Linked DNA regions of Pontiella desulfatans. The protein of the gene in region 1 interacts with the protein of each later gene in a pairwise test. Links are inferred from orthologs where the notes say so. Each region holds a gene or a part of one and is shown in the gene's direction. Other genes may lie near its edges.

Evidence for each region. Proteins that work in one complex are often made in the same cells at the same time.
Region 2: the proteins of ruvC (region 1) and ruvA interact in binary tests that used the Escherichia coli proteins (3 or more experiments, as listed by UniProt). The link is inferred for Pontiella desulfatans from one-to-one orthologs.

Annotation. Positions count from the first base shown.
Region 1 is NZ_CAAHFG010000005.1:297,038-304,374, forward strand. Bases 477-3,354 are described here. They hold ruvC (crossover junction endodeoxyribonuclease RuvC), read left to right. Parts: upstream 477-1,598; coding sequence 1,599-2,111; downstream 2,112-3,354. Other genes in these bases: cysK (cysteine synthase A), read right to left, coding at 484-1,389; E9954_RS31485 (acyl-[acyl-carrier-protein] thioesterase), read left to right, coding at 2,190-2,930; E9954_RS31490 (sugar phosphate isomerase/epimerase family protein), read left to right, coding at 2,979-3,354. Outside these bases: E9954_RS31470 (hypothetical protein), read left to right, coding at 1-386; more of E9954_RS31490, read left to right, coding at 3,355-3,896; E9954_RS31495 (GNAT family N-acetyltransferase), read right to left, coding at 4,156-4,659; rbr (rubrerythrin), read right to left, coding at 4,733-5,308; katG (catalase/peroxidase HPI), read right to left, coding at 5,389-7,337.
Region 2 is NZ_CAAHFG010000002.1:89,179-96,535, reverse strand. What follows is about bases 1,591-4,488. They hold ruvA (Holliday junction branch migration protein RuvA), read left to right. Parts: upstream 1,591-2,691; coding sequence 2,692-3,285; downstream 3,286-4,488. Other genes in these bases: E9954_RS16120 (peptidylprolyl isomerase), read right to left, coding at 4,454-4,488; ruvB (Holliday junction branch migration DNA helicase RuvB), read left to right, coding at 3,406-4,392; E9954_RS16135 (PaaX family transcriptional regulator C-terminal domain-containing protein), read left to right, coding at 1,816-2,565. Also shown: translational GTPase TypA, read right to left, coding at 1-1,538; more of E9954_RS16120, read right to left, coding at 4,489-4,735; E9954_RS16115 (hypothetical protein), read left to right, coding at 4,920-5,762; pgm (phosphoglucomutase (alpha-D-glucose-1,6-bisphosphate-dependent)), read left to right, coding at 5,889-7,357. UniProt on the Escherichia coli protein: The RuvA-RuvB-RuvC complex processes Holliday junction (HJ) DNA during genetic recombination and DNA repair.

The DNA of each region.
Region 1 (7,337 bases):
CGGTAATCTTTGCCCTGATCATTATTGGCACGTTCGGGTTAACTGGCTGCAATGGTGATGGTGGAGATGATGGGGGTTATGGAGACCTGGATTCCTCCCACCTTGGCGAATGGGTTATTGTTGAAGTTGAAGACGAAGATGGAACCCGCACCAGTTTCCCCCATGGGACTGGCCTGTCCATAGGATTTAACGACGGTTACTGCTATCTATATTTGGGTAACGTGGCCGGAACTGGAGCTCCGTATACTGCTTCCGGCAATACCGTTGAGGCAACGTGGACTGGCGATACGCTCTTCAGGGGGACGATCAGCGGCAATACAATGACCGGCACGCTTACAGATTTGGACGACGGGGGAGTCACAAGGTTCAAGGCGACCAAAGCTTAGGTCGCATTCCAACGGCATCATCAACAAATGGCACTTGCTGAACCTTTCTGCAAGTGCCTTTTGGCTTCTTTCCGAACCCGGAATACCGGGCAGCTTTTCAAATCAGCGCCGTGCTGAAGTAGCGCTCGGCGCGGTCGGGCAGGACGGTGACGATGTTCTTATCCTTGCCGATCTTGTGGGAGAGCTGGATGGACGACCAAATGTTGGCGCCGGACGAGGTGCCCACCAGCGCGCCCTCTTTCAGCGTGAGGTTCCGCGCGGTTTTGATGGCATCGTCGTCGGTAACGGTGATGACGTCGTCGATCATGGAAACATCCAGCACGTCGGGTATGAAGCCATCGCCGATGCCCTCGATTTTATGCAGGCCGGGTTCATGGCCGAGCAGGGCGGACACGTTGGCGGGCTCGACGGCAACAACCATGATGTCCGGATCTTTTTCCTTCAGGAATTTTCCGACGCCGGCCAGCGTTCCGCCGCTGCCGATTCCCGCGACGAATGCATCGACCTGCCCCTCCATCTGTTTCCAGATTTCGGCGGCGGTCGTCTTGTAGTGGATTTCCGGATTTCCGGGATTGGTGAATTGGCCGGGGATGTAGAGGTTGGGAATCTCCTGCTTCAACTCTTCCAACTTGGCCAGGCAGCCGTTGAGGCTCTCTTCGGCCGGCGTGCAGATCAGTTCGCCACCGAAGGCCTGGATAATCTTGCGGCGTTCCTCGCTCATGTTTTCGGGCATGACGATAATGACGCGGTAGCCCTTTTGAACGCCCACGAACGTCACGCCGATACCGGTGTTGCCGGAGGTCGCCTCCGCAATGACCATGCCCGGTTTCAGTTCGCCGCTCTTCTCGGCTTGCTCGATCAGGTGCCGGGCCACGCGATCCTTCACGCTACCAGCCGGGTTCAGGTATTCCGCCTTGGCATAGATGGGAAAGTCGGTGATTTTTTCAAGGCGCAACATCGGCGTGTTGCCGATCGTGTTCAAGATGTTGGTGTAATATTCCATTCCCAGTTCCCCAAAAGGAAACACGTTACGGCGGACAGGGCATGTTAGGCAAAATGATTATGAGCTAAATGAGGAAGCGGCCCAGGTTCTTGGAGCGTTCAAAATGCTGCATGAAATGTTTTGCCGATTATTCCGTTCCACAGAACCTTGGTTGACACCCATCGCTTCCTGCTGGATATTCGTGCGGATACGTGGAGATGGGTGGCGATATGGCAAAACAAACGGTCAGGATTTTGGGGATTGATACGTCGCTTCGTTCGACGGGCGTCGGGATTATCGAGGTGCGGGGCGCGGAGATGCGGGCACTGGCCTATGGCCGGATCCAGAACAAGCCCAAGGTGCCGCACTCCGAGTGCCTGGAAAACATCTACAAGACCATCTCCGACCTGATCGAGGATCATAAACCCGATTGCGCCGCGATCGAGGGGGCCTTCTTTGCCAAAAATCCGAAGACGGCCATGGTGCTGGGACAGGCGCGCGGGGCGGCCATTGCCGCCTGCGCCGTCCAGCAGTTGACCATTTCCGAGCACACGCCGCGCAAGGTGAAGTCGGCCGTTGTCGGAACCGGTACGGCCGATAAAACGCAAGTGGCCAAGATGGTGATGCGCCTGCTGAATTTAAAAGAGCAACCGCAGGAAGACGCGGCCGATGCGCTCGCCATCGCCATCTGCCACCACCACCAACTCGCCCTTCCTAAAGAGATGCAGGCAAAAACCATTTAACCACAAAGCCACGAAGGACTCGAAGAAACCGCTTTGAGACTCTTGGTGCACTTCGTGACTTTGTGGTTTAATTTTCCCATGTCCGATCAAGTAAAACCCGAGTGGCACGCGGAGCATTTGATTGCATCCTACGACGTGGATCCCAATTGCGTTGCGCGTTTGCCGGTGTTCTGCCGGTTCATGCAGGAGGCGGCCTATTTCCATGCCGAGCATCTCGGGGTGGGGCACTCGCAGCTTTCACCGTCCGGTATCTCGTGGGTGTTGGCGAGAATGCGCATCGAGATCGGACGGTTGCCGAAATGGGGCGAATCCATCCGCTTGCGGACGTGGCCCTCGAACCGCGACCGCCTGTTCTACCACCGGGATTTCGAAATTACGGATGGGGACGGCAAGCTTCTGCTACTGGCCAGCACGGCTTGGTTCGTTATCGATATCCGAAAGCGGCAGCGTATCATTCCGGACTGGTGGGAGACGGCGAATTTTCCGGTTGGGGCCAAGGTGTTCCGCTCGAAGCTGGAACGGTTGAAAAGCTACGGATGCGAGGGGGGAGAACCCATGGCCGTCAACTATGGCGACCTCGACCAAAATGGGCACGTCAACAATGTCCGCTACATGGAATGGATCCTAAACAGCCTTCCCCGCGAGTTCCATCAGTCAAACCGGCTCCAATCCATCGAGGTCAACTATCTTGCGGAAGCGGTGTACGGCCACCAGGTTTCTATTTGTGCATCGGAACCCGAACCGTTGGTTTTCGATCACGCCATCCGTGCGGATGGTGCCGACCTGTTCCGGGCAAGGTCTGTCTGGAAACCCGTTTAAGTTTCGTCTATTTTGCTGAATCACCAAACCAAGGGAAGGAAGGGCACAATGAACCGAAAAAACTTCATCAATACCGTGGCAGCCGCCTCTGCCGTATCCGCATTGGGAGCCCGGGCCGCAGGCCATGCACCCAAGTCCGAATTCAAGATTTCGCTCGCGCAATGGTCGATCCGCAACCTGCATCGCGGAAAAGAGCCGGGGGCGGATCTGCTCGATCCGCTCGATTTCGCGAAGTATGCCAAGAACACGTGCGGCATCGATGGCATTGAATATGTCAACTCCTTCTATTTCGGGAAAGAGGGCGACGCAACCTATTTCGCCGAACTCAAGAAGCGCGCCGAGGGCGAAGGGGTCAAGAGCCTGTTGATCATGTGCGACGGTTGCGGCCGCGTTGGCGATCCAAAGGAAGCCTCCCGCATTGAAACGGTTGAAAAACACAAGCCATGGATGGCCGCCGCCGCGCAGCTCGGCTGCCACTCCATCCGCGTTAACGCCGGTAGCACCGGCAGCTTCGAGGAGCAGCAAAAGCTGGCGGCCGACGGCCTGGCCAAGCTGGCCGATGCGGCCAAGCCCTACGGCCTGAACGTCATCGTCGAAAACCATGGCGGGCTGTCGAGCAACGGTGCCTGGTTGGCGGGTGTGATGAAGATGGTCGACCTGCCGACGGTTGGAACGCTTCCGGACTTTGGGAACTTTAAGATCGATCGTAAAACCGGCGAAGAATACGACCGCTATCTGGGCATGAAGGAACTCATGCCGTTTGCCAAAGGGGTCAGTGCCAAGAGCCACGCGTTCGATGCCGAAGGCAACGAAACCAAGAGCGACTATTTCCGCATCATGAAGATCGTGGCCGACTCCGGCTACCGGGGTTATGTTGGTGTCGAGTGGGAAGGCTCCAAGCCCGGTGCCACGGAAGGCATCCTGCTGACCAAGGCGCTGATCGAGCGCGCCGTCGCGGAACTTTAATTTTTTTACCACAGAGGGCGCCGAGATCACCGAGGAAAAGCCTCTGTACTACTATCCGTCAATTTCTTGTTTTCCTGGCAAATTTTTTCACCACCCGCTGCGCTAGAGGACTCTGAGGCACAGAGGGTTAGGATGCTCTGTGTCTCTGAGATCTCTGTGGTAAAAAATCCGTGTCTTCGGTGTTCATCTGTAGCTTCAAATAATTTGGTTGCGGCACCGCTGCTCCAGGCTCTCCGTGTCCTCTAGCGAAGCGGGAGGTTTAATTATTTTTCGCTTTGCCATAGACAAAGCAGTCGCAGGTTTCGCCGTTGAGCATGAGTTTACCTTTGGCGATGCCTTCTTTGCGGTAGCCGGATTTTTCTGCAACCCGCGCGCTGGCTTTATTGGCTTTTATCATGTTGATTTCGATACGTGTGATGCCGAACTCTTCAAAGGCCATCTTTTCGATGAGCTTCACGGCTTCAACTGCGATGCCTTTACCCCAGTATTCTTCATCTACAAAATAACCGACCTCTCCGCAGTAGGGCCGGTGCGACTCCCGGTGCACGCCGACAGCACCGACAATTGTATCTCCGTATAGGATCGTGAAGTTGAACCAGACCTTCTGCTCGCGCCATTCCTTGTTCTTTCGCAGGAAGTCCCGCTCTTCCTTGATGGTCTTAGGTTTGGCCGGGAAGTAGGTGAAGTTCTGGCTGTTCAGGATTTCATAAAACCGCTTGGCATCCCCGAGCTGCTGGTATCGTATGGTTACGCTCTTTTTCATGGATGGAATATGAGCAAAGAAAAAGCCGAGGTCAATGACCCCGGCTTTACTGTTTTCCAATGGTTGGAAACGCTTAGTAGTTTTCGCCCAGGACTTCGAAGTGCGCCTGCGGGTGTGCGCAGGCCGGGCACATGCCGGGAGCCTCTGCCGCCTCGTGGATGAAGCCGCAGTTACGGCACTGCCAGATGACCACGCCGTCTTTCTTGAAGACCTTTCCGGCTTCGAGGTTGGCCAGCAGATCGCGGTACTGTTTTTCATGCTGTTTTTCGGCAATGGCGATCTTTTCCCAGATCACGGCCGCGGCTTCGAATCCTTCCTCGCGGGCCTTGGCCGCGAAGGCCGGATAGAGCTCCGTCCACTCTTCGTTTTCGCCATCGGCCGAAGCTTTCAGGTTTTCAGCCGTGGTGCCGATCACACCGGCCGGGAACATGGCCGTGATCTCCACGCCGCCGCCTTCGAGCTGTTTGAAGAAACGCTTGGCGTGTTCCTTTTCCTGGTCCGCGGTTCTTTCGAACATGGCGGAAATCTGCACGAGGCCTTCCTTTTTCGCGGCGGATGCGAAGTAGGTGTAGCGGTTGCGCGCCTGGGATTCCCCCGCGAAGGATTTCAGCAGGTTCTGTTCGGTTTCCGTGCCTTTGAGGCTTTTCATGTTTTTCTCCTTGGTTAGTTAGTTCTGTTAATCCCGAACGCTTCGGCTGCCCCTGCAACCGAAGCGATTCATATACTCTCTTAAACGAGATCGAAGCGATCAAGGTTCATCACCTTGTTCCAGGCCGCAACGAAGTCGTTTACGAATTTTTTCTTTGAATCGTCCTGTGCATAGACTTCCGCCAGAGCACGAAGTTGCGAGTTTGCGCCGAAGACCAGATCCACCCGGGTTGCCGTCCATTTGCGCCTGCCCGTTTTGCGGTCGAATCCTTCGTAGAGGCCGTCCTCTTCCGCCGAAGGCTTCCATTCGGTGCCCATGTCGCACAGATTCACGAAGAAGTCGTTCGTCAGCGTTTCCTTCTGTTTGGTTAAAACGCCGTTCTTCGACTTCTTGTAGTTGGCGTTCAATACGCGGAGGCCTCCGACCAGCACCGTCATTTCGGGGGCGGTCAGTGTCAGCAGCTGCGCACGGTCAATCAGCAGTTCTTCCGCCGGGATGGAATAATTCTTCGGAAGATAGTTGCGGAACCCGTCGGCTACCGGCTCGAGGTAGGCGAACGAATCCACCTCGGTCATTTCCTGCGAAGCATCCGTCCGTCCCGGTTTAAAGGGCACGGTCACCTTTGGGCCGCTTTTTTCGGCAGCCTTTTCGATGGCCGCGCAGCCGCCCAGCACGATGAGGTCGGCCAGCGAGATCTGCTTGTTCTGTTTCTTGTGCTTGCGGTTAAACGTGCCCTGGATTTCTTCGAGCACCTTGAGCACTTTACGCAGTTGCGCAGGTTGGTTGACTTCCCAGCTCTTCTGCGGCGCCAGCCGGATGCGTGCACCGTTTGCTCCGCCGCGCTTATCGGAGCCGCGGAAGGTGGAGGCCGAGTTCCAGGCGGTCGAAACCAATTGGGGAATCGGCAGTCCAGACTTGAGAATCTGTTGCTTGAGTTCTTTGACGTCGGCTGCGCTGGCCAACTTATGGTTTACCGGTGGAACCGGATCTTGCCAGATCAGGTTTTCGGCCGGTACTTCGGAACCAAGATAGCGCGATTTAGGGCCCATGTCGCGGTGCGTCAGCTTGAACCACGCCCGTGCAAACGCATCATAAAACGCATCCGGGTTTTCCAGATAGCGCTTGGCGATCTTTTGGTATTGCGGATCGAACTTCAGCGAGAGATCCGCCGTTGTCATCATGGGCGGATGCTTTTTTGACGGATCGTGCGCATCGACAATCAAATCTTCCTCATCCACATCGATGGCATACCACTGGTGCGCGCCGGCCGGACTCTTGACCAGCTCATAGTCGTATTTAAGCAGTACCTTCAGGTAACCCATATCCCATTTCGTGGGATTAGGCTTCCAAGCGCCTTCGATGCCACTGGTGATCGTGTCGCCGCCCTTGCCGCTCTTGTAGTTGCTCTTCCAGCCCAGCCCCATCTCTTCGAGCGGAGCCGCCTCGGGTTCGGGGCCCACATGCTTGGCGGGCCCCGCGCCGTGGCACTTGCCGAACGTATGGCCGCCCGCAACAAGCGCAACCGTCTCTTCGTCGTTCATGGCCATGCGCGCAAAGGTTTCGCGGACATCCTTGCCGGAGGCCACCGGATCCGGATTGCCGTTCGGGCCTTCAGGGTTCACGTAGATCAGCCCCATCTGTACGGCGGCCAGTGGATTATCCTTCTTTTTAACGTCAAGGTCCCGGTCATCGTTTTCAAGCCAGCCTCTTTCGGAGCCCCAGTTGACGTCATGGTCGGGCTCCCATACATCCTCGCGTCCGCCGCCGAAACCGAAGCATTTGAAGCCCATCGATTCAAGCGCAACATTACCGGCAAGGATGATCAGGTCGGCCCAGGAAATGTTGTTTCCATATTTTTGCTTGATCGGCCAAAGCAGCCGCCTTGCCTTGTCTAGGCTAACATTGTCCGGCCAGCTGTTGACCGGAGCGAAGCGTTGCTGGCCGCGTCCGCCGCCGCCCCGGCCATCGCCGACGCGGTAGGTTCCGGCGCTATGCCACGCCATGCGGATCATGAGGCCGCCGTAATGGC
Region 2 (7,357 bases), on another replicon or contig:
TCCTCGCCGGGGTTCACGAAAAAGATGCCGCGCTGCTGCAGCCCATCGATCGCAAAAGCCACTGCGGCGCCCTTGCCTTGGGAGATCAGCACGCCGTTGTTGCGCTGCTGGATTGCGCCCTTGTGGGGTTCGTATTGCAGGAACCGGTGCGTCACGATCGCCTCGCCCGCCGAAGCGGTGAGCATCCTGGAACGCAGGCCGATCAGCCCTCGGGTGGGAATCTGGAAACGGATGGTCTTGCGCAGGCCGTGCTGATCCATGTCGACCATCTCGCCCTTGCGGGTTCCGGCAAGCTCGATCACCTTGCCGGCAAATTCGTCCGGCACATCAATGTGCAGGATTTCGATCGGTTCCTCCTTCTTGCCGTGCTTTTCCTTGAAGATCACCTGGGGTTGGGCAACGGACATTTCAAAGCCCTCGCGGCGCATGGTTTCAATCAGGATGGAAAGGTGCAGCACCCCGCGGCCGCTAACACGGAAGGAGTCGCCACCGGTTTCCTCGACGCGCAGCGCCACGTCGCGCTCGGTCTCCTTCAGCAGGCGCTCGCGAAGATGCCGGCTGGTCACATATTTGCCGTCCTGTCCATAGAAGGGCGAATCGTTCACGCTGAAGGTCATCGAAAGCGTCGGCTCATCGATGTGGATCGGCGGCAAGCTTTCGGGGGTTTCAAAATCGGTAATGCAGTCGCCGATGTCGATATCGGGAATCCCGACGATCGCGCAGAGGTCGCCGCAGGGGACTTCCTCGACTTCATTGCGCCCAAGCCCTTCGAAGGTAAAGAGCTTCTTGATGCGGGTTTGCTCCAGGGTTCCGTCGCGGCGGATGTGCATGAGCGGCTGCTTGGTGTTAAGCGTTCCGCGGTAGACGCGGCCCACGCCGATACGGCCGACATAGTCGTTGTAGTCGATGGAGGTCACCTGCATCTGGACGGGACCCTCGTTCACCTTCGGCGCGGGGATGTGCTCGAGCACCGCATCCATCAGCGGCAGCATCGAATCGCGCGGCCCATCAAGCACGGTATCCGCCCAGCCATCCTTGCCGGAGCAGTAAAGCATCGGGAAATCGAGCTGGTCGTCGTTGGCTTCAAGTTCAACGAAGAGGTCGAACACCAGATCGTGGATCACGTCCGGACGGGCGTCGGGCTTATCGATCTTATTAATGATCACCACCGGCTTCAGATCCAGCTCCAAGGCCTTGTCCAGCACGAAGCGGGTCTGGGGCATGGGGCCCTCGGCTGCATCGACCAGCAGGAGCACGCCGTCGGCGAGGTTTAGCACGCGCTCCACCTGCCCGCCAAAGTCGCTATGGCCGGGGGTGTCGATCACGTTGACCTTAACGCCCTTGTAGTTGACGCTGATATTCTTGGAAAGGATCGTAATACCGCGTTCGCGCTCTAGGTCGTTGCTATCGAGCAAGCATTCCTGCATATCCTCGTTGTCGCGAAATAGCTCAGCCTGCTTGATGATCTCGTCCACCAGCGTGGTTTTGCCGTGGTCGACGTGCGCAATGATCGCGATATTCCTGATTTCCTGGGCCATTCGGAGCCTCCGGCGGAGCCGCGGCTCCGGTAAATTGTTATTGGTTATTCGGTATCGGGTTATGAAATGAGGCGCGAAGATATAGCTTTCCCCCCGGAATGCAACCCTTTCCATCTCCGATTGTTCCACCCAATCCACCCTAAGCTCCACGGCAAATGTTGCAGTTATATTGACGGCCGTCAGCACAACTGCAACACTCCTGTTCATGGATTGGCAGGATTTCCATAACCCGGATATCAGTTGGCCCGTTGTGCGGCGACACGTTGGAGTCGAGTTCATGGAACTTCTGGAGCTTTCCGCGCTCTTCCTTAGCCGGGGCGGCTGGGCGCTTCTCAACCGCTCCTGCTATCCCAGCGACAAAGCCTTCCGCTCCGCGAAATCCCGCTTGCTGAAGCAGGGGCTCGTTGCGGCGCGAAGCACCGGCGGAGAAGCTCCCCGGCTTCATTTGACCGAAACCGGACAAAATGTGATTCCCATCTACTTCCATCCTGAAAAACGCTGGGGGCGTTCATGGAACAAGATTTGGTACATGCTGGTCTACGACGTCCCCGAGGTGGATAGGAAATACCGCAATGTGCTGCGGCAATTTCTTAAACGGAAACATCTCGGCCAGCTACAGCAAAGCGTTTGGATTACCCCCGACGACATCCGCCCCGACTTCGATGACCTCGCCCAGGCAACCAACATCGATGCGTTCGCTTATTTGTTTGAGTCGAGAAGCGTTCTGGGCTTGCCCAGTCGGCAAATCGTGGAAGATTCGTGGAATTTCGAGCAACTCCGCCAACGACAGGAACATTTCCGAGACGTGACGCAAAAGAATATCGCACTGCTTCAGTCGGACCTTCACGCCCCCGCCGATATCTCCCAGCTATTGCGCGCATCGCTCTCCGCCTATCATGCGGCCATGATCGACGATCCGCTGCTCCCCTCCGCGTTGCTCCCGCACGACTATGCCGGAAAGCAGGCCCACGAAGCCCATCGCGCCCTGCTGCTTGAAATCGATAAGCAGGCCGGATGTTGCAGTTAGAGTGACGGCCGTCACAACAACTGCAACATTCATGATGGCCGCGTACTGGGCATCCCTGCGGAGCGAAGTCCCAAGGATTTGAGAAAAGGCTGTATTTCACCGGTCTGTTTCTGCAACATCCCAACCATGATTACGTTTCTTGAAGGCAAACTCGACACCAAGCAGCTCGCACGCATCGAAATGAACATTGGCGGCGTGGGCTACGAGGTATTCATTCCTCTCAGCAGCTACGACCGCCTCCCGCTCGAAGGCGAACACTGCCGGATCCTGACCCACCACCACATCACCGAAGCAGACCAAAAGCTCTTTGGCTTCTGCACCGAGGACGAGCGCGACATGTTCCTGAAGTTGCTCACCATCAGCGGCGTAGGCCCCAAACTGGCGATCAGCGCGCTCTCCGGCCTGCCGGTGCGCGAGCTGAAGAATGCGCTGATCAACGGCGACATCAAACGGATCTCGTCGATCTCGGGCATCGGCAAGAAAACGGCCGAACGGATCGTTGTGGAGCTGCGCGACAAATTCGATCCTGGCGAACAGCTCGATGCCTTCGCCCCGATCGAAGCCGCCTGCGGCGACTCGCGCATGCGCGATGCCGCCCTCGCGCTCGGCGCCCTCGGCCACAAGCCCGACGATGCCGCCAAGATGATCAAGGGCGTTGCCAAAAAACTCTCGCCCGAAATGACGGTGGAAGACCTCATCCGCCTGGCGCTAACGAAATAGCCACGAAGGCCCGAAGGACTCTCCGCCCTCCCCTGCTTCGTGCCCCGTTGCGCACGCCGAGTCTTCGTGGTTATATTCCGTGACAACCGGCGTTCAACTGTGGCTACATAGATTCCAATCATGAACAACGAAATCATTACACCGGACAAGGAGTTCGAGCAGAAGCTTCGGCCGTCGCGCTTCGAGGATTTTACAGGACAGGATAAGATCCGGGAGCGGCTGGAACTCTTTGTGCAGGCCGCACGCCAGCGCGAGGATGTGCTCGACCACGTGCTCCTATCCGGCCCGCCCGGCCTGGGAAAAACAACGCTTTCCTACATTCTGGCCGATGCCATGGACGCGGGCATCAAATGCACATCCGGGCCCGTCATCGACAAACCCGCCGATCTGGCCGGCCTGCTGACCAGCCTGGAGCGCGGCGATGTGCTGTTCATCGACGAAATCCACCGCATGCAGCGCTCGGTGGAGGAATATCTCTATTCCGCCATGGAGGATTTCGTGATCGATATTGTGATCGACCAGGGGCCGAACGCCCGGTCGGTGCGCCTGAACATCCAGCCCTTTACGCTGATTGGGGCAACCACGCGTGCCGGCATGCTCTCCGCCCCCATGCGCTCGCGCTTCGGATTGGTTAACCGGCTCGACTATTACGACGCGGCAACGCTGGCCATCATCATCAAGCGCTCGGCGAAAATCCTGAATGTGGAAATCGAAAACGATGGCGCCATGGAGATTGCATCGCGGTCGCGCGGAACTCCGCGTATTGCCAACAACCTGTTGCGCCGCGCCCGCGACTATGCGCAGGTCAAGGCCGACAACATCATTACCGCCGAGCTGGCCGACAAGGCGCTGAATCTGCTGGACATCGATGACGACGGCTTGGAGGAAATGGACAAGCGCATCCTCTCCTGCATCATCAACAAGTTTGGCGGCGGGCCGGTGGGCATCAACTCGATGTCGGTCTCGGTGGGCGAGGAATCCGACACGATCGAGGAGGTATACGAGCCCTACCTGATCCAGGAGGGCTACCTCCAGAGAACGGCGCAGGGCCGTGTTGCCACGGCCCGTGCGTATGCCAAGTTTGGGCTGGTTCCACCCGAAAAATAGAACCCAACCGAGGGCCGGCGGTCTCGCCGACCGGGCACCGGAGCCGGTGCCCCTTCCCGGATTAATCCACCCGATGCGTGACTTCCACGAGATGGAAGCCGAACTGGGTCTTGACCGGCCCCTGCACTTCGCCAACGGGGGCGCTAAAGACGACTTCGTCGAATTCCTTCACCATCTGGCCGGGACCGAAGGTGCCGAGCGCGCCGCCGTCTGCGCCCGATGGGCACTTGGAGTGCGCCTTGGCCAGTTCGCCGAAATCGGAGCCTTCCTCGATCTGCTTTTTCAACGTCAGGCAATCCGCTTCCGTTGCCACCAAAATATGCCGTGCTACTGCTGAGGCCATGTTTTCTCTCCTGTGTTTTAGGTTGAACCTCGAAGAGTGCATGTTCAGCCTCCGCCACTCAAGCCGGAGCAACGACAAATACGCCGAAAACCGGAAAACCCCCTTCCTAACCGTAATTGAACCACTTTCTTATTGTCATCTTAGTACGACATAGTTTTGTATAGGCAGACAACGGAGGTTTTTTATGAAAGGCGATATTCGCAAGGCATTGGATTATCTGAACGCAAACAAGGTTCGGGCGAACTATTCGGCCGTGCAGGGCTACCTTGGATTCGGCCCGTTCGACAAGGTGGACTGGACCGAGGTGCTCGGCCCGCCGCGGCAATACACCTCTTGGGTCGTACACCGCAGAACCGGACTGCCGGACGGCCACACCCCCGCAGATCTGCATCCCGACCTGATGATTTCCGACGAAATCATCACCAAGAGCAAGCTGCTCCAGGCCGCCATCGAGGAGTTCGATGGCGTGGCCGATGACAGCCTCAGCACACTCAACGTGCACAAGGTGGAAGTGGCCGACTGCCACGGCAACAATGCCGCCGTCGTTTGCCCTTCTTGCAAAAAACCCTATGTCATTTCCGGCTTCTTGAACAAAGGCATCCGCCCCTGCCCCCACTGCGGGAAATCGAAGGCGGTTTTCGCCGATGTCAAGGCGGAGTGGGAAGCCACGCACCAGGACGACATCATCGAACCCGAACAGGTTGCCACACGACTGATGTTCAAGAAGGAATGGCTGGGCTACGATGTCTGGGTCAGCTTCACCGAAGACGACACCACCTATCGCTATCCCCACGACCAGCTGCTGCAAACCTTCATCAGCCGCCTCGGCATCATCGAAGGCACCAAGACCTGGGAGAGCGATGGCGTCTACGGCTTCCCGCGCCTTAGCGGCGAGCAGAAGAAAATGCTCAAGCGCTACATCACGGAAGTCCGCAATGCCCCGGTGGCCACCCAGGCCGCCGAAACGGGGATCATCATCCCCGAGCCCGAAACGGCCGACGATCCGGAAGAGCTGAAGGAATCCTGAACCGTCCACCGGACTGCGAATGCGGCAACCAGCCGCGGCCACGACTTCACCTTTAGCATTGAGCACACGGGGTGTGCTCTGCTATGAACCGCGGCTCGATTCAACAATTTTAAAGGAGAAACAAAAATGGCCATCCATCCAGAAGCAGGAAAACCCGTTGCAAAGGAAAAGCTGACCGACGTCGCCGAGCTGATCAGTCTCTACTACGAGACGCAGCCCGATGTAACCAATCCCGACCAGAAGGTTGCCTTCGGCACCTCCGGACACCGCGGCACCTCGCTGAACACCAGCTTCACGGAAGACCATATCATGGCGATTTCGCAGGCCATCTGCGAATACCGCGCGGGCCAGGGCATCACCGGCCCGCTCTTCATGGGCAAGGATACCCACGCGCTGTCCATCCCGGCCGAAAAAACCGCGCTCGGGGTTTTCGCCGCCAACGGCGTGACGGTGATGATTGACCAGGACGGCGGATACACCCCCACCCCGGTCATTTCCCACGCCATCCTCGCGTACAACAAAGGAAAGACCGAAGGGCTGGCCGACGGCGTGGTCATCACCCCATCGCACAATCCGCCCGACAACGGCGGCTTCAAATACAACCCGCCCAACGGCGGCCCCGCCGATACCGATGCCACCGGCTGGATCGCCGACCGCGCCAACGAGCTACTGGCCGAAAACAACGACGAAGTCGAAAGCCTCTACTATCCCGAAGCGCTCGAAGCCGACACCACCGTCGCCTACGACTTCATTACGCCCTATGTCGAAGACCTCGGCAACGTGATCGACATGGAGGCCATCAAAAACGCCGGGCTGAAAATCTGCGCCGACGCCATGGGTGGCTCCGGCCTGCGCTACTGGAAGCCGATCGCCGAGCACTACGGCCTCGACATCACCACCCGCAACGACACGGTCGACTACACCTTCAGCTTCATGACCGTCGACCGCGATGGCAAGGTGCGCATGGACTGCTCCTCGCCGTGGGCCATGGCCAGCCTCGTCGCCCTCAAGGACGATTTCGACATCGCCTTCGGCAACGACCCGGACTACGACCGCCACGGCATCGTGACCAAATCCGCCGGCCTGCTGAACCCGAACCACTATCTCGCGGTGGCCATCAACTATCTCTACGCCAATCGCGAAGGCTGGAACAAGAACGCTGCCGTTGGAAAAACGCTGGTCTCCTCCTCCATGATCGACCGCGTTGCCGCCGACCTCGGCCGTGACCTTCAGGAAGTTCCGGTTGGATTCAAGTGGTTCGTTAACGGCCTCGTCGACGGCTCCTACGGTTTCGGCGGCGAGGAATCCGCCGGCGCGTCGTTCCTGCGCAAGGACGGCACCGTCTGGACAACCGACAAGGACGGCATGATCCTCTGCCTACTGGCGTGCGAAATCCTCGCCGTCACCGGCAAGGATCCGGGCGAGCACTACCAGGAGCTCGTCGCCAAGTTCGGCGCGCCGGTCTACGACCGCGTCGATGCCCCGGCCAACCGCGAGGAAAAGGCCAAGCTGGCCGCCCTCTCGCCGGAACAGGTCAGCGCCGAAACGCTGGCCGGCGAGCCGATCACCGCCAAGCTGACGCACGCCCCCGCCAA